3 regions of the Bacillus sp. T-10(2022) genome follow, and region 2 is predicted to be linked to each of the others. Evidence: riboswitches for the same ligand, from Rfam matches in the RefSeq annotation. Region 2 holds a riboswitch; each other region holds the start of a gene.
What was found. Region 2 has a riboswitch for preQ1 ahead of queF (preQ(1) synthase). Riboswitches for the same ligand answer to the same signal wherever they lie in the genome.
Positions count from the first base shown of each region.

Region 1 (5,724 bases), 1.9 Mb from region 2:
ATTTACAAAAGCTTAGCAAAAGCCCGAATCTCCATCGATTTTTTATTATCGGAATTAAGAAAAGAAAAAGTCGAAGATATTCAAAAAGTGTCCCTCGCACTATGGGAACCGGGTGGTACCATTTCATTGTTTTTATACTCTCAATATGAAGCAGTAACCCCAGCAGATATGCACCTAGAAACAAATGCCTTCGCTTTTCCTAAAACGATTATTAAAGAAGGGAAGATCGATTCTAAAGAATTGAAGCGGGGCGGCAAAGACGAAGCATGGCTTAAAAACAGAATCAAGATAACATATAATGCCGATGTGAACGATATTTTATTGGCAACTCTTGATAATAACGATAACTTAAAGGTCTTTTTCTACAAATAGATTTTCAGCCAAAATAAAATCCCCTCAAGCATTGTGTTAAAGCCTACATATGAATGCAGGCTTTACACACGTTCAACTTAAAGGGGATTTATAAACTCGCTTATTACTCCGACCAATTCAGTGTATTCAAGAACTTATACACATCTTCATACACCTGTTCACGTTCTTTGCCCAATGTGATAATATGACCTGATTTTTCATACCATATCAAGTGTTTATGCTGCGTATCGACTTCATTGAAAATCGCTGTAGCACTCTCAGTATAGTCGGGATCATCCAAGCGCCCTTGCAGAACAAGAGTTGGTGATGTGATTAAATCTAAATTTTCACCTGTCTCATTAATAATATTCAGCACATCTTTTAGTTGAGGCATAGGCTCTTCTTCCAGCAGCTTCACTTCTGCAGCAATTTGGTCTGCATCTTTGCCCTCAAATTTCTTATAAGCCTGTGCATAATTGAGCAAGCGGTTCTTTTGTCGATCGATACTTTTCCCTTGCGTCGGAGCGCACATTGAAACTACGCCTTTTACAGGCAATTCAATTCCCACTTTTAATGAGAACACTCCTCCTAAAGAAATTCCTACAACAGCAATTTCTTCATATCCTTCTTCTTTAAGGAATTTATAGCCATTAACTACATCTTCCCACCATTCCTTTGGACCAGTCTTAACGAGTTCCTCACCAGACACTCCATGCCCTCTATAAAGAGGTCCGTGGCAAGTATAGTCGAGATCATTCAAGTATTTCCCTAATTTCTTCATATCTCCTGTACTTCCGGTAAACCCGTGAAGTAAAAGAACAGCTCTCTTTCCACCAATATATGTGAATGGCTCTGGTGCTTTCACTTTCATCTATCTAGGACCTTCTTTCTTTGCTCTTGTTGATAAATAGAATCTAAATGATTTTCGAAAAAAAATCAATTAATACCCCTTGAGTAGGGATTCTTCTATCCTATTCCGTATTTTCATTAAAACAATTAAATCATGTATATAGTATCCTTACCACACTCTTCACAACTCATCCGTTCCGAAGCACATTTTACTATGATTAAATTTATTTAGCAATCGTCATTTAACCATTTTTTTTAAGAAAAGTAAAATGCACCTTGTGATACGATGTACAACGTATTACACTTTAAAAATGAAAAGGAGGAGAATTTATTTGGATAAAGAATTAATGAAGGGAAGCATTGACCTCCTTTTGCTTTCACTTCTTTCACAAAAAAAGCTATACGGCTATGAAATCACGAAGATCTTGAAGGAAATGAGCATGGGCAAATATCAAATAAGTGAAGGCACCCTCTACCCCGCCCTTAAACGGTTAGAAAAAAAAGAATTCATAAAAGGCCATTGGCAAGAGTCCGAGTCAGGCCGCAGGAAATATTATCATGTCACCGAAAATGGACAAACCGAACTTGAGCGGAAGCGAGAATGCTTTTTCTTCCTCGAAAAATTAGTTCGGAAAAGCACAGAGCAATTTTAAACAATATACAAAGCTTCCTAGCCCCATTAATGGAACGGTGCAGGAAGCTTTTTTTGATTTTTACTCGTGAGTTTGGGCTAATTACTCTTGAATTTGTCCTGCACTCATAATTTCGCACTGTTTATTCGTGAAATTCTCGCTGTTTACTCAGGATTTCGCGCTATTCTCATGATTTCGTGCCATTTACCGTGAATTTTGCACTTTTATTCGTGAAATTCATGCTGCACTCATGATTTCGCTCTGTTTACTCGTGAATTTTGCACTTTTACTCGTGAGTTTCGGCCATTTACTCGTGAGTTTTGCACTTTTACTCGTGAATTTCGGCCATATACTCGTGAATTCGTTCTGCACTCATGGCGTTGCGCTCTTTATTCGTGTATTTGCACTGCACTCATGATTTTGCGCTGTTTAATCATGCTTTAGCGCTATTCTCATGATTTAGTGCCGTTTAATCGTGAATTCCGCACGTTTTACTCGTGAGTTACTCCGTTCACGCAAAAAAAAGGACCTAATTTGGTCCTTTTTTGTCAATTCCTTTATGCTTGCGATAATTGGCGCAGGAGAGCTTCATACATTCCCCTTGAACATGCGCCCCATATTTTTCACGAAAGGCCTCGAGGCAATAGCATTTATCTTCTTCTTTTTTGGTTCCATCCATGTAGTGCATCCCTCCTGGCATTTAACTGGAGACTACACGTTTCTCCAGTTCTACGTTGATTCGTCCCAACAATACGGCACCAATGGACTGAATGATAGTTTTAACGATGATTTGGCCGATGACCGCAGCGGGTACTGCTTCCCATGGCAATATATTGGCACCCAATGGACTTAGGCCAATCACGACAAATATCACCGAATCGAAAAATCCTCCAACGATCCCGCTGTAAAACACCCTCCAACTCATCGGGAGCTTTAAACGGGTATAAATTTCCGTATCCGCTGTTTCTGCGACCACGAAGGATAATGCGGAAGCAAAAACAATCAGTAACGTATCTCCTAATAAAAATGATACACATGCAGATAAAATAAGTGCAGTGACGATGCATATATAGGTCTTCGCGCGGCCGAATTTATTCTGGACCAGATCTCGGAAGATGAAGGTTCCCCCGATGAGCAATGTTCCCATCGGGATGATGAACATGCCAAAATGTAATGGCTCAAAAGCTGCTGTAACCACATTCGCCGTGATGATGGATACTAAATACAATAAAATTCTTAACATTTCTTAATTCTCCTTATACAGAAAAAACAGCACCCTAAGAAAGAGCCCTGTTCTCCTTAGTTTTTTTGAGAGGGTAGCTAGAACCTCTTCCGCCCGGGCGGATTATCATTTTCCTTATTCATCGTAGCTTGAAAGCGATTGGAAATCAAGAAGTTTCCATACGGCCCTTTTATGTCACGGAGAATCCGGTTTTAGCAATGCACTTCAAATCTTCTTCAATGCAATGACTTTGCCGATTTCTGTCGCAAAAAACTGCTTGACCGGCTGTATATGAAAGCCGACAATCAATGATAGAGTTAGGTTACGGTCTTGATATCTTATTTGGCGAGGAGGAAAAAGAATTATGAAAAAAACTACGTTTGTCTATCCTATTTATATCGCAACCACACCAGAGAAGCTTTGGGAAGCCCTGACGAGTGGTGAAGTCACGAAGAAATACCACTTTGGATTGCAAGTACAGTCTGACTGGCAAGAAGGTTCAAGCGTCAAATATATGCTGGAAGATGGGCGGATTACTGATCATGGGAATGTACTTAAGTGTGAGCCGTTGCACCTGCTCTCGTATACATGGAACATGGCAGGAGACGAAACACCTCGCAAGCAGCCTACACGGGTCACTTTTGAATTACAGAAAATGGATGATTCGACTTTAAAGTTAACGCTTAGGCATGAGGAGCTATTGGAGACAGATTTCGTATATGATGACAATACCTTTGAAGGCTTGAATAATGGTTGGCCAGCCATTCTGAGTAACCTGAAGAGCTTGCTTGAAACTGGAAGGACCCTGCCGCCAATATCAGTAGATTGGGATAGTGGAATACAATAAAAACAAATCGAAAGAGAGTTGATTTAGTATGGATACCCAAATAATTACGAAATTTAAGATAATCAAGCCAGCTAATGAAGTGTTTGAAGCCATAGTGAATCCTGAAAAAATCGGGAATTTCTGGTTCTCATCGAGTTCGGAAAGATGGGAACAAGGCCGGACGCCTGCATTGAGATACAACGAATACGATGCTGAAGTGATTATTAATGTAATGGAAGTCGAGGAAAATAGGAAAATCGTGTTTGCGTGGGGCGGAAATGATCAAGAAACGGTTGTTACCATTACACTAAAAGAGTTGGATAATACGAGTACAATTATTGAAGTAAACGAATCAGGTTTGAGTGAAGAAGACCCTGAAATAATAAACAAAATGATCGGACAAAAGGAAGGTTGGGTTTATACATTAACCTGTTTAAAGGGTTATTTGGAAAATGGCGTTAATACTTTGAGAGCATCATTAGTTTTTTAATTATTAAAGGATGCTGGTTCAGATGTATAAGGCATCCGTTAATCAAGCTCCTTCCTGGATGTCGATTGTCTAAATCAACTAATTTTTAAACGGGAGGAGACTTACATGTTTCCGGAAAAAAACTCAAGGATGAATAACACCCTTGAGTTTTTGACTTTCCGTATGGTTTGACACGAAATTCAATCGGAAATCACTTTTAGATACATGCCCTTTGAAGCTTTTTTGTAGGCTTCAATTCCCATTTTCTTGACTTTGTCTGATAAACTGGATGCTCTTATTAATTGGGTTCCTTGAATAACGGAAGGATCAATGAGCCGCACTTTATTTTTCAGATAAAAATCGTAGTCCACTTGATTTTTTTTCACCTTTACGTTACCATGGATCCGTTTTAACAGATTTTGCACTTCATGGTCTTCAGTCAAGCTTAACAAGGACATGACTTCCTCATCTGTACCAAGTAAGTCATCAAGGCTGATCAGTTTTTTAGCCAAAGCCAATTTTAAGGTCTTTGCCAAAATTCCATAGCCATATATATTAAGCGGTTCCATGAAAAAATCAATAACTTCGCTATAATACGTTTTCACAAACCATTCAGCCGATTCAATATTATCCAGATACATCCTTCCATTTATTATGATTACATGGTTTAGAAAGTCATGAACGGATTCCAGTGTGATATGTCCATATTGATACATATCCCGGAGAGTATAATCTACCCGATCGGCACATAACTCAGGTGCTGGCTGTTCAAGCAATTCCCATTTTGATTGAAAAACATCTTCACATTCATATCCATACCTCTTCAGTATTAAGGGGATTTCGGATTCCATAATGACTTGTTCATATATTTTTTCATGATAATCTTCATCCTTACAATCCAGAACGAAATCAATTACATGTGAGAATGCAGTGTGGGATACGTCATGCAGCAAGCCCGCGATTTGTTCTTCCAATGACCCACCAAGCTCTTTTATTAAAAGCATCACACCAATTGAATGGTCAAATCGTGTGACATCCCACTTCTCATTAACTAAATAACTTGCCCCGCCTTGATGTATCCCCTTCAATCTTTGGACCGGTTTGCTTACTATCAGCTCTTCCAGAACTCCCTCTACAATGTGTTCCCCATAGATACTATCCAAAACTATCAATAACTGCCGCCTCCCCCATTAGTTACTCATTACAGGTAGGTGATTTCACTGATTTTTTTCTGTAAAAATTATTTCCCCCTTTTGATTTTGCTCATATTGCTTTTTTACCAATTTTTCCAATTCCTCTTCATCATTCAAATCGATATCACCCGGATTGTCCTCATCAACTCCCTCTATGATCATCATTTCATTTATTATTACCT
Region 1 is NZ_CP113518.1:4,303,495-4,309,218, forward strand. It holds gene OSJ91_RS21020 (DUF421 domain-containing protein) at 1-372, shown strand, start outside; gene OSJ91_RS21025 (alpha/beta hydrolase) at 476-1,222, opposite strand; gene OSJ91_RS21030 (PadR family transcriptional regulator) at 1,533-1,853, shown strand; gene OSJ91_RS21035 (hypothetical protein) at 2,362-2,511, opposite strand; gene OSJ91_RS21040 (VUT family protein) at 2,533-3,075, opposite strand; PreQ1 riboswitch class I at 3,126-3,168, opposite strand; gene OSJ91_RS21045 (SRPBCC family protein) at 3,419-3,901, shown strand; gene OSJ91_RS21050 (SRPBCC family protein) at 3,930-4,370, shown strand; gene OSJ91_RS21055 (HD domain-containing protein) at 4,550-5,521, opposite strand; gene OSJ91_RS21060 (hypothetical protein) at 5,567-5,724, opposite strand, start outside.
Region 1: another riboswitch for preQ1. It lies ahead of OSJ91_RS21040 (VUT family protein); the one in region 2 lies ahead of queF (preQ(1) synthase).

Region 2 (12,351 bases):
GCTCCGGCAATTGCTGCAAAATGGTGGCCAAACAACACCCATTTGTTTGTAGGGACATAATCTTTCCCATCATTATTCGCTTCCGATGGAGTCTGGCGATTGTCATCTAGCTCAAACACTTTCCGTGCAATGAATTTACTATAAAAGCGGTATGCAATTGAATATACACAGAGTGCCGCAGTGACAATCCACATGGCATTGATGCTTTCCCCCCGGTTTAGCGCGACGAAACCAAAACTCACCGCACCCAATGCAGATATGACCCCCCAAAGAATAACCGACTTAAGCGCTTTCATTTTTTTCCATCTCCTCTCTATTGATCTAGTATGCAACTATAAAAAACCTTCATTTATAAGGGGCCAGGGCTATATTTCTCCCCGTACCCATTAAATTTAAAGAATTTTATATATATTCTGAATTATATGTTACCATAAGGTTTATTAGCAATAGCAATTTAGTCAATTTGTAAAGTGTTTTCCATTATTTTGTCGATAATTACCTATTATCCCACCAATATGCATTTATGAATTCACACATTCTTTATAAAAATCGCACCAGGTAAAAAATCCCTTTTTGAGCATCATTAAATGAAACGGAAGTTGTCCTTGTTATGGGACCAACACAAAAAATGTGCGCCTGATGGCACACATTTTTTCTTTATCCTATCTGATTTTCCCTTAATGAACTGAGGTTTAGATCGTAATAAAAACCCCTCTGCCGCAACAATTCATCATGGGATCCTTTTTCAATGATCCTTCCTTCATCAAGTACAAGGATTTGATCACTTTGCTGAATTGTATTCAATCTGTGGGCAATGACAAAACTTGTCCTTCCCTCCATCAAGCGGTGTAATGCTTCCTGGATTTTAAGCTCGGTTATCGTATCTATGCTACTTGTCGCTTCATCCAAAATCAATAAAACGGGATCAGCTAAAATAGCCCTGGCAATCGATAATAACTGGCGCTGCCCCTGACTTATTCCACTGCCATCTTGATTCAAGATGGTTTCATATCGATCTGGGAGTTTCATGATAAAGGAATGGGCATTGGCAAGCTTGGCTGCATTCACCACTTCTTCATCTTCTGCCTCCAGCCGGCCGTAGCGGATATTTTCACGAATCGTACCTTGAAACAAGAAGGAATCCTGTAAAACGAAGCCCATATGCTTACGGAGACTGGACCTCGTCACCTGTTGGATATCCTGGCCGTCAATCAATATCCGGCCGCTGTTCGGCTCATAAAAACGTGCAAGAAGATTAATGATCGTAGTCTTACCGGCCCCCGTGGGACCTACAAGCGCGATGGTCTCCCCCTTTTTTGCATGGAAACTAACATCATATATCGTTTGCTCTTCATCATTATACGAAAAGGAAACACCCTCAAAGTCCACCTCACCGCGGACATCACGAAGTTCAGAAGCCTGTTTCTCATCCACTTCCTCTTCTTTTTCATCAAGTATGGCGAAAACCCGCTCAGCGCCGGCAACAGCTGAGAGGAGTGTATTGAATTGGTTAGCCAGGTCATTGAGCGGACGGGTGAATTGCCTTGAGTACTCGGTGAAGATGACAATTACCCCGATGGAAACCGTACCTATGCCACTCAGCGCCAAAAATCCGCCGACAGCGGCTATTACCGTGAAACTTAAGTTGTTCAGTAAATTCATCAGTTTTGGAATCAGCCCTGAGTATGATTGTGATAGAAATCCGGCTTTCTTTAAATTTTCACTCCGGATGATAAAATCACGGATCACTTTATCTTCCTGTGAAAAAGCCTTTACGATCCGTTGTCCGGAAATCGTTTCTTCTATAAACCCGTTCAGTTCTCCAAGGTTCTTCTGCTGTGCTTTAAACAGCTTTCCCGTCCTGTTCGTTATCCACCTCAGACCGAAGAACATGAGAGGAACGATGAATAAGGTTAAAACGGTTAATAAAGGGCTCAAATACAGCATAACTCCGATCGTCCCGACCAGTGTCAGCACACTTGAAAAAATCTGGATGACGGAACTATTCAAAGTGGAACTGACATTTTCTATATCATTCGTGACCCTGCTCATCAATTCCCCATGCTGACGTCGATCAAAAAAGGGAATGGACAACTGGTGAAGCTTTTTGAATAGTTGATTGCGCATCGCATAAACCGTATCCTGTGCGATTCCGATCATCCAATAATTCTGAAGCCACATGGATAGGGAATAGAATATATAGACTCCGAGAAGCCCTAAAAGAAGGCTGATCAGCCCCCCGCTATCTCTTGTGACAATATAATCATCAATGGCCATCCCAACAAGAAAGGGGCCAAGCAATCCCAAAACCGAGCTTATCAGTACCATGAAAAGGACACAAAATAGCAGGCTTTTATTCGTTGCCAAGTAGGGAATGATCCTTTTTATCGTATTCCAGGAGTTGACAGGTTTAGACTTTGCCTTATCGGGAGATATTCTTCGACTCAAGCGAAATCCCCTCCTCCCCAAACTGTGAGTGAACGATTTTTCGATAAAGATCGCTTGTTTGCATCAAATCCTGATGTTTCCCCAGCGCAAGTACTTGACCGCTTTCCAGCAACAAGATATTGTCAGCCTCCATGGCTGTACTGATTTTTTGTGTAATGATGAGCGTTGTGCATGTATAGCCCTTTAAAGCGGCAAGCAATTTACTTTCCGTCTTCAAATCCAGCGCACTTGTACTATCATCCAGAAGGAGAATCTTCGGTTTGCGCACCAATGCTCTTGCGATCGATAAGCGCTGTTTTTGCCCTCCCGACAGATTCACTCCTTTTTGCCCTAACTGGGTTTCATATTGCTTCGGAAGTTTCATTACAGTCTCATGGACCTGAGCATGCATGGCTGCAGCCATGATTTCCTCCATCGAGGCACCTTCTTTTCCCCAAGCGACATTATTCTTTATGGTACCTGAAAATAGCAGGGCCTCTTGCGGTACATAGCCGATCCTGTTCCGCAGCGAATTCAAGGGAATATCTTTCAGATCCTGGCCATCAATTTGAATGGAGCCGCTTTCAACTTCGTATAATCTCGGAATCAGCTGAAACAGTGATGTTTTCCCTGATCCTGTCGCTCCTATGATGGCAAGCGATTCTCCCGGATCGATGGAGAAGGTCAAGTTTTTCAATATCGGGGTTTCGGTTCCAGGATAGCGGAAAGATACATCCAGAAACTTAATGCCTCCCCCATTGACGGCCCCACTCTTGCTTACCGCCTTACCTTCATCAATATCTATCGGGGTTTCAAATATTTCCGTCACACGTTCCGCTGAAGCCTTTGCACGGGAAATGACCATGATCAGCCATGAAAAAACGGAAAGGGATGCCGCAATCCTCGTGGCATAGTTGACAATCGCCACAACTTCCCCTACCTGTATATCTCCCGTTGTTATAAATTCACTTCCAAGCCAGAGAATGATCAGAATCGCCACATTCATGACCAGCATCAGCACAGGCATCGTCGTTTCAATTAAACGAAGGGAAGACACAGTCTTTCTTTTCAACTCTTCATTCGCATCATCAAATCGGCCGATTTCATGCTCCTTACGAAGAAAAGCTTTGATCAAGCGCATGCCTATCAGATTTTCCCTCATGACACCATTGACATTATCGAGTTTTTTCTGGACGAGCTTAAACAGCTTAGCCGCCCGTTTCATAACCCATCGCAAGAAGAAAACAAGAACCGGAATTGAAATGACCAAAACAAGGGATAATTTCAAATCGACCGCAATAGCCATTATCGCTCCGCCGATTACGATCAATGGCGCCCTCGCCATGATACGCAAGCCCATAAAAACCGTATTTTGAAGTTGGGTCACATCATTTGTCATCCTTGTTATCAACGAGGAAGTCGGGATATTATTCAAATTCGCAAAAGAAAACGCCTGTATTTTACCAAAAAGGCTTTTCCTGATATCATGTCCAAAGCTTTGACTTACATGTGATGCCGTAAAGGAATTAACAATCCCGCCAAGAAATGAAAAAACAGAAAGCCCAACCATGACACTTCCCCATTTAATCACCACCGATAAATCTTTCTGCAAAATGCCATCATCAATTATTTTTGCTATAAATAAAGGTTGTAACAGCTCTACCCCGAGCTCGACAATCATTAAGGATAAAGCAAGAATGATCAAAAGCCAGTACGGCTTAAGAAATGAGGACAATTTTTTCATCTATGACACCTTCGATTCTCCGTATGTAAATAGCATCTTTTCATCCTCTCATTATACATTTTTATACAGATTTTTTAAAAGATTTTAACTGTTTTAAAGCATTGGTAAAAATCTTGATTTTTTTTTATAAATACCCTTGACAAATAACAGGAAATAAGCGAAAATTCTAATTGATAATGATTTTCAATTTCATTATTGATCTCTGAAATTTGATAAGCAATTACGATATTCTCTTATCGTACCCTTTTGATATTGTACATAGATACAATGTCGCCCCGGCTTCTCTGTGCCTAGTAAAATTATATGCTCATTAGCGAATGCAAGTCACTAGAATATTGCCCCCTCTTTATTCAAGTAATTTATTCACGTTGGAAGCATATTAGGCAGCCGGGGATTATTTTTTTCAACTATTAAATTTACATATATGATTAAAGGAGCAGGATGATCATGAAACTAGAAGATATCATTAAAGAACGGCGCAGCATCAAACGATTTAAAGACATTCCTGTTCCTATTGATACCATCCAATCATTATTGGAAACTTCAACATGGGCACCGAACCATAAATTGACCCAACCGTGGCGCTTCGTCGTGGTTCTGGGTGATAGCCGCTTAAAACTCGCAGAAGCAACCCGTGCATTCATGGAAGGCAAAGAGAAGGACCCTGAAAAGAAAAAAGCAGCCGGACAGCGAGGATATAATAAACTTATAGGTGTACCGATGTTTGTCGCAGTGATCATGGAAGAGAATCCGAATCCCATGACACGTGAAGAAGATTATGCGGCTACAAGTGCCTTGATTCAGAATTTCAGCCTGCTTGCCTGGGAACAGGGAATCGGGATGATATGGGAAACATACGGCATGATACATAGCATGGAGTTTCGTGAAGCTTTAGGCGTGAAACCTGGCGAGAAGATCGTGGGCAGCCTTCACGTTGGCTATCCCGATATGATCCCTGCCCCGCGTCCAAGGAACGCGATCGATCAACTCCTGACCATTATGGACTAACATAAAAGGAAAGCCTCCAATCTTCCATTAGGAGGCTCAGACTGTAGGCAAACTCGATGAAAATCGAGTTTGCCTACAGTTTTTTTATGACTTTTACAATTTGAACGTTGATCTCCTCTCCAGGCACTCGCTTTCCGTGGGCGGTCCGGGCTTCCTCGGCTTACGCCTGCGGTGTCTCCCCTTGACGCGCTTTCCCCGCAGGAGTCTCGCACCTTACGCTCCAATCAACTTTGTTTTAATATACAGATAGAACTTATTCCTACAGTCTTTTTTGTATTAAATATAGAAGTATTAAACTTGAGGTGATAAGGATGGCTTTCTAAACATGATTCTATTCAGCGAGATCAACTCAAAGTGAATATTTTAAACCAATTGGGGATAACATCCAGAAGCAGCATTTGTCTTAACTTTATAGTCTTTCCCAGCTTTATAATACGAATATACCATACCAATTCACTGCAATAAGTATCCGCGTCTTTTAGCTCAGATTCAATATCCCCATACGGTCATTGCCACTATCATAAAGTACCAGATGAAAAGTCCAGCCGTATGTATAGTGACTAAAAGATTGATCACAAAAAAACCCCCTTCTAAAAGGAGGTCACTGATCTATTATTCTCAAAAGAACTCGTGATATAATGCCTGAATCGCCGTCTCTTCGTTGTGCCCTTTCACACCGAACATCATGCTTACCTCAGAAGAGCCCTGGTTGATCATCTCAATATTCACCTTTGCTTCGGCCAAGGCTTTTGACGCTCTTGCCGTTGTACCGACATTATGACGCATCCCTTCCCCTACAACCATGATCAAGGCCAGATCATGCTCCACATTCACTTCATCGGCATGCAGCTCTTTCTTGATTCGGGAAATGATTTTATTCTCGGCTTCACCTTTCATCTGATCCTGCCTTAGAATAAGCGTCACATCATCGATGCCTGATGGAATATGCTCATATGAAACTCCATAATCTTCGAGGATGTGCAGCAGTTTCCGGCCAAAACCAACTTCCCGGTTCATCAAATATTTGCTAATGTAAATACTGCAAAATCCTTTATCACTTGCAATCCCAATAACGGGCCCGTTCGTATTATCCCGTGTATTCACAATGCGGGTCCCTTGTGCCGCCGGATTGTTCGTATTCTGAATATGGACAGGTATTCCCGCACGGAATGCAGGAATCAGCGCCTCATCATGAAATACCGAGAAACCTGCATAAGAAAGCTCACGCATCTCACGATAGGTTAGTTCCCGGATTCCCTTCGGATTGGAAACCACATTTGGATTCACCGCATAAACGGCATCCACGTCCGTAAAGTTCTCATACAAATCAGCTTTGACCCCATTCGCAAGAATCGAACCAGTAATATCTGAACCGCTTCTTGAGAAGGTTAACACATCACCATCTAACGTATATCCAAAGAACCCTGGGAATACAACGATTCCTGGTTCATCACGCAGAGCATATAACCGATCATAAGACTCTGGCAGCACCTTGGTGAATCCACCTTCATCCGTTACGATCAAGCCGGCCTTCTTTGGATTGATATACTGTGCCTCTACACCACGGCTTTGAAAATAACCTGCGACCAGCTTCGCATTATTATCCTCGCCGCTGGCCTTCAAGGCATCCAGATAGCGCTTCGGGTTAGTTTGGTCTGCATGCAGCAGTGCCATTAAATTCTCATGAATCCCAGTGATGACACTCTCGGATATATCCAGCTCTTCAGCAATGCTCGCATAGCGGGATACAACATCTTCTATCAAATGCTCTCCGTTATCCCCGCGCAGCTGCTGTTCCGCAGCTTCAATCAATAAATCCGTCACCTTTATATCATCGGAATTGCGTTTTCCTGGAGCCGAAACGACCACAATCTTCCTCTCTGGATCAGAAACAACAATTTCGAATACCTTCCTCAACTGTTCACCTGACGCAAGTGAACTTCCACCAAACTTTGCAACTTTCATCTCGACATCCCCTATTTTCGTAAATATTCTGTCAAAATCAACTCTCCCTATTATTACGCTTTTTCTCGAAACAATCAAGCGGAAATTCCATTATAGGAGGACATTTGTATTTTTAAAAAGGACAAATCATCAGGACGACTGATAAAGAATGGCTAAAAACAAGGAAAAAGACAACGGGCATATGCCCATTGTCTCTCCTATTCTTTAGCGATTATCCACAGTTTCCGGGTATAAGTCATGGTTCATCAAGCGGTAATGCGCCATTTCCTCATACTTCGTACCTGGTTTCCCATAATTCGTGTAAGGGTCGATGGAAATTCCGCCCCTAGGTGTAAACTTGCCCCAGACTTCAATATATTTAGGATCCATCAATTCGATTAAATCATTCATGATGATGTTCATGCAGTCTTCATGGAAATCACCGTGATTGCGGAAGCTGAATAAATAAAGTTTCAAAGACTTGCTTTCCACCATTTTCACACTGGGAATATAGCTGATGTAAATGGTAGCAAAGTCCGGCTGGCCCGTTATCGGACATAAGCTAGTGAATTCCGGGCAATTGAATTTGACGAAATAATCCCGGTTCGGATGCTTGTTATCGAATGACTCAAGGATTTCAGGCGCATAGTCAAATGTATATTTTGTTCCTTGATTCCCAAGCAGTGTAATATCTTTTTTTAATTCTTCTTCTTTTCTTCCAGACATGAAAAGTCCTCCTAATCCCACGTTTCAGGGAGATTCATAAAATGGGCCTCTATATAACAAAAACCATATCTCCTCAAAGATATGGTTGATTCGCGAAAAATATCAAAGCCATAGTTTTTTTAAGAGGGTGATGCTATGAACCTCTCCCGTTTATCGGGAAATATTTTAAAATTGTCTTAGTAAATATAAAAAAAAATAGTCAATCTGTCAATGCAACTCTCTTAAATTGGGTTTGATTCCTTTATATATTCAGTTTAAAATGGAAAAAGCAGTTCAACCTATAAGAAAGAAGAGAATATACACATGTGGATTTTTGCAGCACTCATCACAAGCTTATGTTTCGGAATCAATAACAGTATTTTCAAATGGAGCAGCGGAAAAGGATATTCCAAGATACATATCCAATTTTTCTTTTATTTTTCAGCTTTTATTTTGTCCATTATTTATGGAGTATTTATGGATGGTTTACAGCTGAACTGGCTGTCCATCATGCTTGGTGCAGCAATTGGTGTACTGAACGCTAATGGTAACATCCAGATGGCAAGCGCCTTTGAAAAAGGGCCGGCAAGCTTGACATCACCATTAATCGCAGCGAATGCAATATTCCCCATACTCTGTGCAGCTTTAATTTTTCACGAACATATTTCTTCCTTGCAGTGGAGTGGAATCGTCTGCATGTTTCTCGCTACATTAGTTATCCAGTATACACCTAACGCCAAAGGTAACCATCAATATGTCCCTTGGATCATGCACACATTATTCTCCATCTTATCATTTGGTGTGCTCGGAATTCTAATGACGACATCAACACGTCTTCATTTAAACTCCCTTGATATCCTTGTATCAATGTATGGAGGCGGAATGCTTTATCTTCTTTCGGCTCTGGCCTTTAAAAAAGAAAAAATCAAGCTAAAGGAAGTCAAAATCGGTTCCTTAGTAGGTTTTTTAAGCATGATAGGCTATGGATGTTATTTCTTTGCATTGAACACCGGGATTGCAAGCATCATTTTCCCTGTCGTCAGCCTGAACTGTTTAGTTGTCGTATTCGCTGGATGTTATTTATTCAAGGAAAAACTAAAAACCTATCAAATTGCCGGTGTTCTTGCAGCATTAATCGGTATTATTTTAACTAAAATATGAATATAATTCGTTTACAAAAACAACCTGGCTGTCATGTGTACAAGCCAGGTCATTTTCTATTTAAACGGGAAATGGGGCAGGTCAAAAAAAAAAAAATGTTGACACATCCATAAAAATATCAGATAATTTTGAATATTAATTCTTTCAATTTTACTGCTTTTGAAATGTTTGATTATTCTTCTGCCATGGGTATAAAAGAAATAGGTACAACCACCTCATTTAATTCTGAATCAAGAAAGGAAAGATGCATAATGGTAAAAGTTACAGTAACAGTAGATTTCCAAGGAAAATCTTATCAAACTAACGTCCTTACTCAACCGGGTACAGATCATGAAGTAATTTTACAACAAGCCCTTCATCAAGTTGAAAAGCAATGGAAAGCATAAAAAAGCAGGCATCGCAATAGATACCTGCTTTTTTATTACCATTAAATAATATCCAAAATATTTTTCATATGCGCTATTAAAGACCCTCTTTTAGCAATTCCCTCCTACTTAAAAACACAAAGACACTAAAATTCAGTCGTCAGTTTGTGTAAGTAAACCTCTCAATCTGAATAACAAGTAATTAAGAATTTTCTTTAATGAAAAAAGTACCTAAATGAATAAAAGACTTATAAAAAATGACGATCTTTTAAAGGACCGTCTCAGACTTTAGACAATTTAAACGTTAATTTCCACTCCAGGCACTCGCTTTCCGCGGGCGGTCCGGGAGCCTCCTCGGCGCCTTTGCGCCTGCGGGGTCTCCCTTGGACTCGCATTTCCCGCAGGAGTCTCGTACCCTCCGTTCCAATCAACTTTGTTTTAAAATTTAGATAGAACCCCTTTTGTCTACAAACTTGATAATAATTGATTTTTGGTTCTTTTAAGCTAAGTTACTTATTAATGGCACGGAACGTTCTTGGAGGCTATCGGAAAACAAACTATAAGAAATGAGTTTCTTCTTGTACTGTTTAACTACATCCACGCGGTCATTGTAAATGTACACAAATAACTTAACATCAATTTTGCCTTTTTTAGTATCAATGACCAATGGAGTCCCACTGTCCTCTGGATGTAAAAACAATTGCTCGTTACCCGGGAATATATGATTTTTCTTCAAAAATCTGGCGTTATTAAAATGATTAATAACTTGAATTTTTTCTTCACCTTCCAAACGTTTTCCGTCAAAGGATACGATCGCATTCCCGCCACTAATTTCTGAGTGTATTTTAAATTTGCTGATAATCCAATTAACAGCATCGGTTGGAAGACAGGAAACCAATATTTTTAACAAACTTAAGATAATTGTCAAAATCAAAACCGGCAATGTCAATTCATCATCTCCGCTACATTTATAAATTATTTCTTTCTTATATAACTTATTATATCAATAGGGCTGGCAGTTTTTCTTAGAAGATGTGTCCGTTCTATTAACGTTTTACTTTGGTAAAACATTGTACTTAAACGCAATTTCCCCTTAATAAATATAATGTTCCGAAATGGTTATACTAAACAAAATGATTTCATCCAAATCCTTCTTAACAAATTTATACTTATTAAAATACAAAAAACTGGGCGTCATCAAGACGCCCAGCTTTTCCGGAATCGATTATTGATATCCCCAAATCATTGTTAGCATTGTACCGAAAATTGTAACCAATGCAACGAACAATCCGTAATAAACGTTTGTGTAAATCGATGCTTTATCTTCAGACTCACCTGCGTGCATGAACATAACTAATTGCAGTGCAGCTTGCATGAAAGCTGTAACAAGAAGGATGATCATGGCCATTTTTAGTGAGAGATCAAACATAATAACTGATAGTGCGACCAAAGTCAGGACTAGAGAAAACGCAAATCCCATAACTTGGCCCCGTGGGAATAATTCTTTCATATTACATCATTCCTTTCAGATAGACGAAACTGAAGATGAAAATCCAGACAACGTCCAAGAAATGCCAGTAAAGTGAAAAGATGAAAGCCTTGTTTGTTGTTTCTGGAGTCATACCGCGCTTTTTGATCTGCATGACGATGAAGGTTCCCCAGAATAAACCAAGTGTAACGTGAGCTCCATGCGTACCTAGTAATGTAAACAAACTAGATAAGAAAGCACTTGTTTGAATGGTTGCTCCTTCATGTACATACTCCACGAATTCATAAATTTCGACTCCCAAGAAGCCTAAACCAAGAATAAGGGTGATAATGAAGAAACCAATCGTTGCTTTCTGTCTGCCAAGTCTCATTGCATTGATTCCAAGACCTATGGTAAAACTACTTGTTAAAAGAAAGATTGTTTGGAACATTAAGGTTGGGAGTTTAAAAAGATGTTCCCCTGTTGGACCATTTCCAGTTCCATTAACCAATACAAAATAAGTGGCGAACAGTGTAGCGAAAAGAGCTATTTCTGCTCCTAGGAAAATCCAGAATCCAAAAATCTTTAAGCGATTTTCTTCCGTGCTATATTCTAGTGGCAGCGAGTTATCTATTTTCATTACTTAGCACCTCGCAATTTATTTTCAGTTTCTTCGATCTCTTCAACAGAGATATAACGTCCGTGATCTTTTTCGAATGAACGGTGAATCATACAAGCAAAGATACCGATCGTTGCAATGATTGCAATGATCCACATGCTGAATACCATCGCAAAGCCCCAAACGAAGAAGATACAGCTCATGATAAACGGCACACCACTGTTATTTGGCATATGGATCTTTTCTACTTTACCGCCAAATAACTTAAAGCCTTTTTTCTTTGAATCCCAGAATGCTTCTGTAGAATCAACTGTTGGCACAATTGCAAAGTTATATTCAGGGATTGGTGTATGTGTAGCCCACTCTAGTGAACGTGCATCCCATGGATCGTTTGAAATATTTCTTGACGCATAACGAGTGCTCCAATAGATATTGTACACAATAAGTGCAAAACCTATTGCCAAGCCAATCGCTCCAACGAACGAGAGCATATTCAATGGACCATACCCTGTTGATTCAGAGTACGTATACATACGACGTGCCTGCCCATCTAAACCAGTGATGAACATCGGGAAGAATGTTACATTAAAGCCGATTGTAATGAACCAGAACGACCATTTCCCAATCTTTTCGCTCAACATGAAACCGAACATTTTTGGCCACCAGTACGTGAAACCAGCAAGTACGGCAAATACAGTACCAGGGATTAAAACGTAGTGGAAGTGAGCTACTAAGAACATTGTATTATGGTATTGGTAGTCAGCACTTGCCATTGCAAGCATAACCCCTGTTACCCCACCGAGCGTGAAAATCGGAATGAAAGCTAAAGAGTATAGCATTGGAACGGTAAACACGATTTTACCTTTCCAAAGTGTGAACAACCAGTTGAAAATCTTAACACCAGTCGGGA
Region 2 is NZ_CP113518.1:559,796-572,146, reverse strand. It holds gene OSJ91_RS02755 (carbon starvation CstA family protein) at 1-296, opposite strand, end outside; gene OSJ91_RS02750 (ABC transporter ATP-binding protein) at 658-2,448, opposite strand; gene OSJ91_RS02745 (ABC transporter ATP-binding protein) at 2,423-4,171, opposite strand; gene OSJ91_RS02740 (nitroreductase family protein) at 4,619-5,179, shown strand; gene OSJ91_RS02735 (aspartate kinase) at 5,798-7,144, opposite strand; gene queF (preQ(1) synthase) at 7,349-7,849, opposite strand; PreQ1 riboswitch class I at 7,954-7,999, opposite strand; gene OSJ91_RS02725 (EamA family transporter) at 8,153-8,989, shown strand; gene OSJ91_RS02720 (BA3454 family stress response protein) at 9,118-9,375, shown strand; gene OSJ91_RS02715 (YfmQ family protein) at 9,854-10,303, opposite strand; gene qoxD (cytochrome aa3 quinol oxidase subunit IV) at 10,580-10,864, opposite strand; gene qoxC (cytochrome aa3 quinol oxidase subunit III) at 10,866-11,462, opposite strand; gene qoxB (cytochrome aa3 quinol oxidase subunit I) at 11,462-12,351, opposite strand, start outside.

Region 3 (12,351 bases), 1.9 Mb from region 2:
AATGTTTTATAAGGTTCGCCGATAATATTGTTGGGATGAGAGTTAAGGCTCATCTGATTGGGTGGATGATAGGATAAAAGATTCATATGTTGAAGTTTACTTGAACATCGTATATTTAAAAATATTTCAGCGTATAAAGGAAGGGTTAAAATGTTTAATGGAAAATTAAGCGGTATGATACTTACATTGGTATTCATGGTCAATTTCACTTTTTTACCTGGCTTAAAGGCCGAGGCAGCAGATCCTGTGCATACTGTAACCTCTGGCGAAACGGTTGAATCGATTGCCAAGACATATGAGATATCGGCTGAGCAATTAATGAAAACGAATGGTTTACCGGACGATAAGTTATTTGCGGGACAAAGGTTGACAATCATTCAAACGGCGTATACTCCTTCCATCTATCAATGGTCGGAGAGAGGAAAAAAAATTGCAAACTATGCGAAATCCTTTATAGGGTTTAAAAAGACAGCTGGAGAGGAGACGCCTGAAAAAGGATTTGATTCGAGCGGATTGATTCATTGGGTGCTTTCCCGGCAAAATGTGCCGGTCGACCGTTTGACAGTAGATGGTTTTTATAAGCAAGGGATGGATACAGCCACTCCGAAAATGGGGGATATTATATTCTTTCTGGAAAAAGACAGCTTAAAAGTCGTGACTGCGGGTATTTATGTCGGCAAAAACCAATTTGTCAATTCTGGATACGGTGCAGAAACGGTTCAGGTGAGATCCACTACAGAAGATTACTTTGCAAAATTCCAAGTGGCTTACAAAACATATACGCCTAAAGGAGAGCATATCGTCCAAACGGGAGAAACGCTTAAAAGTATATCGGAGAATTACAGCATTTCCATGAGTACGATCAAGAGTCGTAACGCTTTAACTACGGATGAGTTGATGCAAGGGCAGTATCTTCAACTATACAGCAACCCGTTATATCCGTTTTATGTAAACCAGGAGGCTGCATATGATAAAGCATATGATGTCATCAAGTATGCATACACTCTACGCGGATTCAACTATGTTTTCGGTGGAGAAGATCCGATGATCGGAATGGATTGCAGCGGATTCATTTATTGGGTCATGAAGGAACAGGGCCTTTCAGTAAAACGGGGTTCTGCAGCAGATTACTTCTCATTGCTGCCCAAAATCGAAAATCCAAAGGCAGGGGATTTAGTGTTTTTTAGGGACACAGGAACAAGGCTGGGTGTGACCCACGTAGGTATTTATCTAGGTGATGGCCGTTTTCTCCATACAACGGAAAACACGGGCGTTCATATCTCCAATCTTTCGTCAGATTATTTTGCCGAGAAATTCGAAAGCTTCGGTCAAGTTGAAAGCCTTATGGACTAAGAAGGCCATTCAATCTGTTTATATTCAAGAGTCGCTTTTTCAATGGCAGTAACGAACTGTTTAAAAAGATCACAGTGATTTACCCTGTTTTTACTGGTAAAGTCATCACCTTTGAAAAAGCTTTTTCTAAGCTTAGTGGAAAGTTCCAATTGCACGCCTGCACCCGTTTTGGATTTGTTGGTGATGTTGTTTACTTTCATCCCTGAAAGGTGCTGCGGTGCATGTTCAGTTTGAAATCCAGCTTGGTTGAGGCATTGCTGAATAAGGTTCTTATATGGTTTGTTCCTTCCGCCAATGTAAACCAGCGCATTATGTACGTCGTAGTGGCCATGAATGGAAAGGGTGGTTTGTGCGTTCGCTGCCATTGAAACGCCGACCGGTTCATTGAACAAGTGGGATGTTATATGGAGGACCTGGTTGCCTCTTGGTTTAAGACCTTCGAATAGATAGGTGCTTGCACAAAGTCTCTCTCCAAGTGCGGCTGCAATATCGCTAGTTCCTGGTTCGATGTTCCCGCCATGTATGGCTAGAACTGCAATATCAGGATTCCTGTGATGAACGATGATGCGGTAATCGAGGTCTTCTTGTTCATTTTGCTCTAGTTCAATAAAATCAGTATAGTTATTTTCCTTCATGGTTAGCCTCCGTATCTGTACTGGTTTTAATCTTTCGCCCTTTGACGGCAAAAATAAAAAAAGCGGGGATGCCCCGGCTTTTTTCATTTTTCGACAGTCGTATATTGTTCTATCTTTTTTTGCTCGTCGGGTGTTAACGTTTCTGTCCGTTTAAACGTATTCATTGTCACAAGCAGGGCAGCTATTATAAAAACGGGTATGACCCAGCTTGTTATTTTTTTTACGATATTCATATTCTAAGTCCCCTTATACATCGCTAAAATTCATGTGATATTTAGAAAAGGAGGAGCTAGATTGCTCGTTTATTGCTGAGCTTTCCAGCTTCCATTTCTTCGTTTATCCCCAGCTCCGGATATTTGTCCATTTTTCTCGTTTTTAACGAGTGCTTGAACCCCGCCATAATACATGGGGGAAATCTTCTGAATGACTTCATATCCTGAATCTTCCAAGTCGGATATTGTTTCATCCGAAAGCTTGGCTTCTGTATAAATCTTCTTTCCATCAAAGACGAACCGATTACGGTCGACGATATCCTGAAATGTGCCTTCATTTTCTGTATAAGAATAAAGAACCTGCATCAATACTTGCGGAATCCTATCACCGCCTGGTGAGCCGATCCCAATCGATTCCCGCCCAGGTTTCTTGAGAATGGTCGGAGCGGTGAAAGTTCTTGACCGTTTATATGCCTCTTGAGAGTTCAAGCCGGACCTGAAATTTTTCAATTGATCATTAAGGAAAAATCCATTCGTATAATCCCCAGATCCGAAAAAGTTACTGAGCGTATTTGTTGTGGAAACGACAGTGCCATTCTTGTCCATTATCACAAAGTGTGTCGTACTTTCATGTTCTTCGGAACCATTCGATTCTTTATCTTCCCATTTTTCACTTTTGATCTTATTTTTAAGATTATCCAAGTGAATGGGGGAGAGTAATTTTTCCGCCTTGGAGTGACTAATTCCATCTCCAACATGGGCGGACCGATCTTGATAAGCAGTATCGGTGATGCCCCCCAAGACTTTCATATAAGCTGATTTACTTGAAGAATCACCTAGGTTCATTTCCTCGGCTAGCTTTAACATTTCAAGAACTGTAATTCCTGAAAAGGGCGGAGGGGCGGTAAAAACATCATAACCGGCAAATGCTCCTTGGACCGGCTTCCGTTCTTTCACCTCATAGCGCTTTAAATCCATCAAGTCGATATCTGATTCTCTTTTAATATCCCGCGCAATTTCCCCTTTATAAAAACCATCAGGACCTTCCTGCTGAATCTCCTTCAATGTATCGGCAAGTCTTTCTTGGACGAGGGTTTTGCCTGGTTTAATGGCATCACCATCAGGATAAAAAAGTGAAGTCGCATCGGAAGATATCCTTGGCTGAGCCGCTTCTAATCGTGATGATAACGATTCGTCGACTTCAAATCCGTCTTCAGCCAAATCTATCGCCGGCTGAAGAAGATCTGCCATTGGAACGCTCCCATACTTATCACTTATAACCTGCATGCCGGCCACTAAGCCAGGAATCCCTGTATCGTGTCTTGAACTTGGGTCTTCCGGAGAGGATTCACGATAATCGATAAATTCGGGATCGCCGGATTCCGGGGCAATCAGCATACCGCCGCCGCCACCCACGCCAGATCCATAAGGTTCAACTACACCTAATACATACGATACCGCAATGGCGGCATCAGCCGCCGTTCCGCCATTTTCCAATATATCCATACCGACATCTATTGCGATTGGGTTTGAAGAACTGACCCCATATGATTGTTCCGTTTTACTCTTTATCGGATCATTCGTGTCAGAAATAGGGGGTGTCTTCGAACATCCAGCAATATATATGAGCAAGCTTAGGGATATGAGCACTTTTCCCGTCATACGGTTAATCATCGGTTGTTCCCCCTTTTCGTTGAGCTTCTAAGTTGTGTGTCTTCATTCTTCAAATAGTAGTGACAAAGCGTTCCTTATTGAATGGGTTGCATTTCCTGTTGTTTAGCTTGTACGGCCTTTTTCTCTTGTGCTGCTTTTTTCTCCAGTGCAGCTTTCTTTTCCATTGCTGCCTTTTCCTCTTGTTCACGTTGTGCCTTATGGTCGATTACCTTCTTGTGATCCAAGGTAATCTCGATGCGATCCTCTTTTTTCGACCACTGGACTTTTTCTCTCGTTTCCTTCGTCAACTGTCGGTAAACACGTGATTTGTCAATTGAAGAGGTAGCTGGCCTTGGTGTTGCTTCTTCAATTTGCAGTGGTACGACATCGATTGTAGCTTTTCCGTCTACCGCTAAATGGTATTGAACCATAGCTGAATCCTTTGTGCGTGTCCAGCCTTGATCGAATATGAAATTTCCTAAGCTATAGAAAATGATTCCATCTTTATAAACATCAAACGATTGAAGCACATGGGGGTGATGGCCGATGATGATGTCAGCCCCCGCATCGATGATAGCTTTAGCCAAGTCTTTTTGACGAGCGGTTGTTGATGTTGAATACTCTTGTCCCCAGTGCATATTCACCACAACCAAGTCTGCGTTGCCTTGCTTGGCATTCCTTGCTTTGCCGATCATTTCAAATAATATATCAGGGTTGGAGTTCAATAGTCCGGCTTTATCATTTTTTGACACGGCATCCTTACCGTAAATATCTGTGAAGCCAAGTGTTGCGACACGTACGCCATTAACATCCGCATAGTCGATGCTGTTTTTTGCTTCGGCAGTGTTTGATCCAACACCGACATAGTGCATATCCGCACTTTTGAATTCATCAATCGTGTCAAGAAGTCCTTGTTCTTCATAGTCCATCATATGGTTATTGGCTAAAGACACCACAGAGAAGCCAGCATCTTTAACGGCTTCCACACCACTAGTATTCGAGTTTAATCGGATGGGCGTATCTGCTTCCTTGTAGTTAGATACCTCTTCTTTTAAAGCGGTATGTTCATAATTCCCACTGACATAATCTGAATTGGCGAAATATGGCTTCATATACCGGAAGAGGTATTCATACCCGTGCCTTTCCGTAACTTCTTCAACATAACGTCCCATCATCACATCACCGACCATTGTCATTGTCAATGGTTGATCGGATTTTGGAGCGGTTGTTTTTACTTCCTCAGCCCGTCCCATCCAAGTGGTAATGACTAATGCGATTAGTAATATAGGTAGTATGATTCCAGTGTATTTAAGATTCTTTTTCTTCGTGCGTTTAATAAAGATAAGTGTTTTTTCTTTTGCATTTAAAGTCCGTTTCATTTTTTGCACCTCAGAATAGGTAGTACACGTTCATTAAACCGAAAGTTAAGCCGGATAATAAAAGCGTGCTGCCAAGTGTCAATGGCATTCCTTGTCTTTGTATGGTATTCGCTATCAATCCAGGTACGATTATACCGATTCCCCGAAACTCGAATATTTCAAATGGCATGACGGGGTAGACTAAGTCCAATAGTAGTTTCAAGCAAATCCCGGTCACCATCATGGCGGCGAATTTTCTTCTTCCATATAAAATCACCCATCTTGAAAGGCCGTGAGTGACGATTAAATAAGTTACCACACTAATGATCAATATGGTCAGCATGATTTCCCATTGATCAAATACTAATGCCAAATAACCTGGCACGATAAGTCCTGCGGGTACGACACCCGTCTTTTCTGAAAATATAAGGCTAAGCGTTACTCCAAGTACTAGGGCTACATATAAATCCGATCCAAACATTAAGGTTCCTCCTACTTAACTTGCTTTTTGCTTTGTTTTAGATTTCATGAATGCTTCAATTAATGGTTCCGCTGCACCGTGAATATTCCCGACACCGTAGACGATGCGATTTTTCATCAATGGGCGGAGACGGGCCACGATTTCTTCAGTTGACCAGTTTTCTAAATCCCAATATTCTTTAGTATCCAATTTCCCTTGCTCGAATACCCTTGTAATCGGTGATGTGGTTTCACCAATGGCAATGACGATTTCAGATTTTATGTAAGGTAATACATCTCTAGCAAACTGCTCAGTACGGTCCACACGATCGGCACGGCAATTCATGATGACGATAGGAGGTTCTGTGCTGTATCCGAACGTATTGACACGTTCCCATATGTTCAGCGTAGATGACGCGTCATTTGCAGCAAAGCCATTGACAAAGAAAGTTGGCTGGATGGGATCTCCGAATTTGGTGATCCGCATGGCACCTGGATCGGGATGCGCATTCAACATGCCGCGAAAAGCCGTTTTTTCATCAATGCCCAAAGCTTCAGCAACGGCCAAGGCCAGTGATGCATTATCAGGAAATACCATATAGTCGAATTCACGCAGGAATTCTTCCGAAATTCTGGAATTGTCTGCAACGATCACTTTTGTGTTGCGTTCTTTGGCAATTTGCTTGAAAAAGTCCAAATATTCACTTTCGATGGTTATTAAGTGACCATTATGGGGAATGGTAGCAGTGAAGGCTTCAGCAACCTCATCCAAAGTCGGTCCCATGACATCCATATGGTCCTCCAATACATTCACGATGACCCCAATGTTTGCCTGGATCATTTTGTTTTGGAAGATTAGTTGATAGTCAGGCTGTACGGCCATGCATTCACAAACCAGTGCTTCTGTGCCTAAGTCGGCAACTTCTTTAACTACACGCCGTTGTTCTCCTATATTGGGTCCTTCCGGGCGGCGTACAATCGGTTTTTCCTTGTCGGTAAACCAATAGATCATTCTTGCTGACGTTCCGGTTGTTTTACCTACTGTTTTGTATTTAGCTTCCTGGATCACACCTGTAATTAGACGCGTTACAGTGGATTTCCCTCGAATCCCATTCACATTCACACGTACCGGGATGGAGTCGAGACGCTTCTGATGGCGTTTTTGTTCAAAAATGCCATAACCAAGCAAAAAGATCGCACAAATAAATATTGGTGCCATTTTTTAACCTCTCTTTTTTTCAAATATTTGAATTACTGAATACACACTACATGATTTTAAACTTAATAGGCAAGAGTCAATTATTCTATCGTAATATAGTTATTATCAGCTTTTTCAAATAAATGTATATTGGAGTGTAATAGTATCTAATGGGATAAATTGTTTTATGAGTACAAAGATATGGCTGGAAATCAAGAGAATCCTCGGTTTATTTACACTAAATTATGGGAAGTTTAATAAAAACCCATTTTGGTCAGAATCAAAATAGATTCATGAGCATTTGAACCTAATTCATAATGGCTATATTTAAATAATAATTATTTTTGAAAAGTGAGGTTTATTACAGTTTGTTAATTGTTTATACCCATTGTTTGACATAAACGTAATAATTTTTATGCATTTGTCATTCAATGTGAAATATTGCATCTAACGACTCAATTAGTTGAACTCTTTTGAATATGGATAAAGATGAGTAAAAGCACACATCTCTTTTTTTTAATGTTTTTCGGTTTTTCTCTTCGGAAATACCCATGGGCCTATAATTGAACTTTTACCTAAAACATGAAATAAACTAAAGTTAACCCATTTTTTTAAAAAAATACCTAGTTTCTTCTATAGATATAGTGTTTATAGAAGAATGAAAAATAAAAAAAGCTCAGAAGTATTTCTGAGCTTTCGGCTTATATATTGTAAATGAATGGAATGGTCACGGATCTCCGTTCATCCTGGAGATTTAACGTTTGTGGGTCTTGAGCTACAGCATGCGTAGCTTATTATGGAAGGAATCAGATTAACTGGATTTCTTTCTGTCAGAAATCTCAAGGTTGGAGCCCTTTTTACCGCCATCAATCACATAAAGTCTAGGAGCTAATCTCCTTCTTTTTCCTTGATTGTCAGGATTCATCTTCATATAATTTTCGTATTCTTTGCGAAAGAACTCTTCGGTTTCCCGTTCCAGTGCTTTTCTTTCGTTAAAATCTGCGATGAATTTGAAAAAACGTTTCATATGAATTCCTCCTTATGGGGTTAAAAGGTCTTGGTTTAATAGTAACATATCATTAGTTGATTTTAACCTTTTTTTACAAATTTGGAATGGAAATCGTGTTTTTTTGAGAATAAAGTTGTGAATGGTTTGATTCAAGAGAAAGCATGCAATGGATCCTTACTGAGTATAAGTGCCCGTGCATGGTGTTGAAAGGAAATTTCGGGATTTGCAGTAGCAGGTATTGGAAGCAATGATTATTTAAGTTAAAATATTCCTTTAATTAATTATACACTAAATATTCTGAAAACAAAGGAAAATATCCACTTCCAGCCGCTTCTGATAGATTTGTTTTTTAATGGTTTATTATTGTGTATAGTTATTTATTCCCCGAATAAACGAAAATGAAACAACATTATAATGGAAGGGAAAAAGCAATTTCCCGCATTCGGGAAATTGCTAGTGTCATAATTGGAACTTCTTAACCTGTTCAGTGAGCAGTTCTGCCGAGGATGCAATTTCACTGGCATGATTCGTGATTTCATCCATCGAAGAGCTGGATTGCTGAGCGGAGGCGGAGACTTGTTCGATTCCTGCCGCGGACTCTTCAGAAACGGCTGCGATATCTTCGATAGCCTGATTGATTTTTTGGCTATTTGTGGAGATATAGTTCAATTCGTCTGTTATATGCTGTATTTTCATTTCCATATTCCCGACAGAATGATTAATTGTTTCAAAGGTTCGGCCTGTGAGCGTAATTTGTTTTGTGCCTTCATCCACTTGTGTGTAACCATCTTCCAGGGAGTGGACGACCGTTTTTGAACCTGTTTGAATGGCGGAGACAATATTGGTGATATCCCCAACGGAGTGTGTGACCTCTTCAGCGAGTTTCCGCACTTCATCGGCGACGACGGCAAAGCCCCTGCCATGTTCACCAGCACGAGCAGCTTCTATGGCTGCATTCAGCGCCAATAGATTGGTTTGATTGGATATATCCTTGATGACCTGCACAAGCTGCGAAATTTGCTGTGATTGAGAATCGAGCCCTTTCACTTGCTCTACGGCGTTTTTGACAATCCCATCAATACTTTGCATCTGTTGGACCGAACTGCGCATTAAAGTGGTGCCCTCCTTGGTCAAGGAAAGGATTTCGGTTGAACTGTTAGCTACATCCACCCCTTCTAGGTGGGCAAGCTTAATCCTGCCGGTGAAATCATCCATGATGCGAACCATTTCAGATGCCCGGTTGGCTTGTGACTCCGAACCTTCCGAAAGTTCATACATCGTAGTCGCTATCTGTTTGCTGCCCTGCTGCACTTCATTTGCTGATTGAGTCAGATCTTCAATTTGGTTGGAAACGGATTGCGAAACACTGAGCATTTTATCGATCGTATCACGAAGGTCTTTCTGCATTTGATTGGCGGATACCGTTAGTTCGCCCATTTCATCATTTGACTTTTGCTCCAGGGGCTCATGATTCAGCTCTCCTGCAGCCACCATTTTCATCCTATCCCTGATTTTAAGGAGGGGGGTGGTAATGAGGTTGGCTGTAACAACCGCAAGGACAAGGCCAATAAGGACTGCCGCAATGGATATGAAGATACTTGTCGTCTTAACCGATTTCCCGCTGGCGATGACGGTTTCACCTGAAGCGACAATCAATTCCTCGCGTTCCGAAGCAAGCTGCTTGAAACCCTCCATTACTTCATTGCTGATTGGCGCCACTTCATTTTTGAGTATCTCTTTAGCGCGTTCTTCATTTCCTTTTTCATATTGTGTAAATACCCGATCTACAATCATCGTCCTCCAATCCACGCTTTTCTCGATCAATTCCTTCGCTTTATCAGAATCGCTTAAGGCTAGGAGTTCCTCCTGGATGACCTGGCTTTCTTCAGTATATTGTAAGAACCCTTCTTTATAACTCTCGTCACCATAAAGAATATAGGCCCGGGCGTATGCGGTTCTTTGTGCTAGATTGTATAGGAGCTTTTCGTCTTGGATAAGAAGCGGAAGTTCCTTTTCGATGATATCCTGGGAATAAACCAGTGACTTGTTGCTGCTATAAATGTTGAATGCTCCTAAGATGACACATAAAGATATGATGAGTGAAAATGCCACCAATACCTTTGCTTTAATGCTTTTCAAATTATTGGACCCCTTTATCGATATTTTATTCACACTGTTTTATCGGATAAATAAAAGGATATTTAAGCAATGAAAAGTTAACCAAATTTTCCATCAGGTCTAATGTTCTCTTAATATAAACATCTTGATTTCTTATCGTTTTCAAGTTACTATTGACTTGGAAAAATATAATATTCCGCGTTAAGGCGGAAGAGGTTCTAGCTACCCTCTCAAAAAAACTAAGGAGAAACAGTGCTCTATTCTTAGGGTGCTGTTTTTTTCCGTAAAAAGGAGTTTTATAGAAATGAAGAAGAAAGAAAAGGCAGTGGTTGTGTTTAGTGGAGGTCAGGACAGTACGACGTGCCTGTTCTGGGCGATGGAGAGATTTGAGGAAGTGGAAGCGGTGACGTTCGATTATAATCAGCGGCATAGCTTGGAAATCGAATGTGCTCAAAACATTGCCAAGGAATTGGGCGTGAACCATCATATCCTTGACATGTCGCTGCTGAACCAACTGGCACCAAATGCGCTGACGAGAAGTGATATTGCGGTGACGGACGGAGAAGAAGGGGAATTGCCGTCGACGTTCGTACCAGGGAGGAATTTGCTGTTCCTTTCGTTTGCCGGAGTGCTGGCGAGTCAGATTGGCGCTAAACATATTGTCACCGGTGTCTGTGAAACGGATTTCAGCGGATATCCGGACTGCCGCGATGTATTCATTAAATCATTGAATGTGACCTTGAACTTGTCGATGGACCAGTCATTCGTGATTGATACGCCGCTAATGTGGCTTAATAAAGAGGAAACATGGGAGCTAGCGGATCAGCTAGGCGCGTTCGACTTTGTCCGCGAAAAGACCCTGACTTGCTATAACGGAATCATCTCCGACGGCTGTGGAGATTGTCCGGCATGTAATCTGCGGAAAAAAGGACTGGATGACTATGTAAGCAGACGGAAGGTGCTTTCATGATGTACGGTTTTACGATAGTGGATAAACTCCAAAAAATAGATGAAGATATTCAGCGCAGCCAATTGAAGTATACAAACAAGAGGGTTCTCGTGAGTAAGGAATTCACCTTTGATGCGGCACACCATCTGCATGATTATGAAGGGAAATGCAAGAACCTGCATGGCCACACGTATAAGGTCATTTTCGGATTAAGCGGGTATACAGATTCACGAGGGTTGATGATAGATTTTGGGGACATCAAGGATATATGGAAAAATGAAATTGAAATCCACCTGGATCACCGTTATTTGAATGAAACCCTGCCGCTCATGAATACAACAGCTGAAAATATGGTTGTCTGGATTTATGAAAAAATGGCCGAATCCCTTTCATTAAAAGAATATGAGGGTGCTAGAGTCGAATTTGTTCGACTGTACGAAACGCCGACAAGCTATGCCGAAGCCAGAAGGGAGTGGATGGAAAGTGAGTAAACTCCCTGTTATGGAAATCTTCGGGCCGACCATCCAAGGAGAGGGAATGGTCATTGGCCAAAAAACCATGTTCGTTCGGACGGCCGGCTGCGATTATTCGTGTGCCTGGTGTGATTCCGCATTTACTTGGGATGGCACCGGTAAGGAAGATACCGTCCAGATGACTGCTAGAGAAATATGGGATGAGCTGAAGCGTATTGGGGGTTCTGGTTTTTCCTTCGTGACGATATCAGGAGGAAACCCGGCTCTGCTGAAAAACCTAAACGGCTTGATAGCGATCTTACATGAAAATAAAATGAAAATAGGTGTCGAAACCCAAGGGAGCAGATGGCAGGATTGGTTTCTCGATATTGATGAACTGACTATTTCACCTAAGCCGCCGAGCTCTGGAATGAACACGGACTTTACGGTGCTCGACCAAATCATCTCGAACCTTGCCAATCGAAATCCTGAAAACCATGTCTCATTGAAGATCGTCGTCTTTAACGAGGAAGATTATCAATATGCCAAACATGTACATGGGCGTTACCCGGATATTCCTTTTTATCTGCAGGTCGGCAATGACGACAGCCGGACGGCGGATGATCGTCAATTGATCAGCGGCCTATTGAAGAAGTACGAAGAGTTAATTGATAAAGTGATAGTAGATGATGAATTGAATGATGTGAAAGTCCTGCCCCAGCTGCATACCTATATATGGGGAAACAAGCGGGGCGTGTAAAGTAAAGGCAGTGTGATGTTTAATCACACTGCCTTTTAAGCTTATTACAACCTTTGCATATGTGTAGCTTTGAAGGATGATGTGTATTTAAGGCCATATCCAAATAAGCGATCCATTCCTATATGCGCTGTCCAAATTAAACCAATCAGCATCAATGCATCCGACTTTAGGAAAATGGATAGCAAAATCGTGAAG
Region 3 is NZ_CP113518.1:4,310,400-4,322,750, reverse strand. It holds gene OSJ91_RS21135 (C40 family peptidase) at 151-1,353, shown strand; gene OSJ91_RS21130 (poly-gamma-glutamate hydrolase family protein) at 1,350-1,988, opposite strand; gene OSJ91_RS21125 (CapE family protein) at 2,072-2,221, opposite strand; gene OSJ91_RS21120 (gamma-glutamyltransferase family protein) at 2,291-3,874, opposite strand; gene OSJ91_RS21115 (CapA family protein) at 3,949-5,232, opposite strand; gene pgsC (poly-gamma-glutamate biosynthesis protein PgsC) at 5,243-5,692, opposite strand; gene pgsB (poly-gamma-glutamate synthase PgsB) at 5,708-6,889, opposite strand; gene OSJ91_RS21100 (hypothetical protein) at 7,680-7,895, opposite strand; gene OSJ91_RS21095 (methyl-accepting chemotaxis protein) at 8,337-9,155, opposite strand; partial or broken gene OSJ91_RS21090 (HAMP domain-containing protein) at 9,276-9,572, opposite strand; PreQ1 riboswitch class I at 10,202-10,244, shown strand; gene queC (7-cyano-7-deazaguanine synthase QueC) at 10,300-10,965, shown strand; gene queD (6-carboxytetrahydropterin synthase QueD) at 10,965-11,435, shown strand; gene queE (7-carboxy-7-deazaguanine synthase QueE) at 11,428-12,156, shown strand; gene OSJ91_RS21070 (DUF4260 domain-containing protein) at 12,201-12,351, opposite strand, start outside.
Region 3: another riboswitch for preQ1. It lies ahead of queC (7-cyano-7-deazaguanine synthase QueC); the one in region 2 lies ahead of queF (preQ(1) synthase).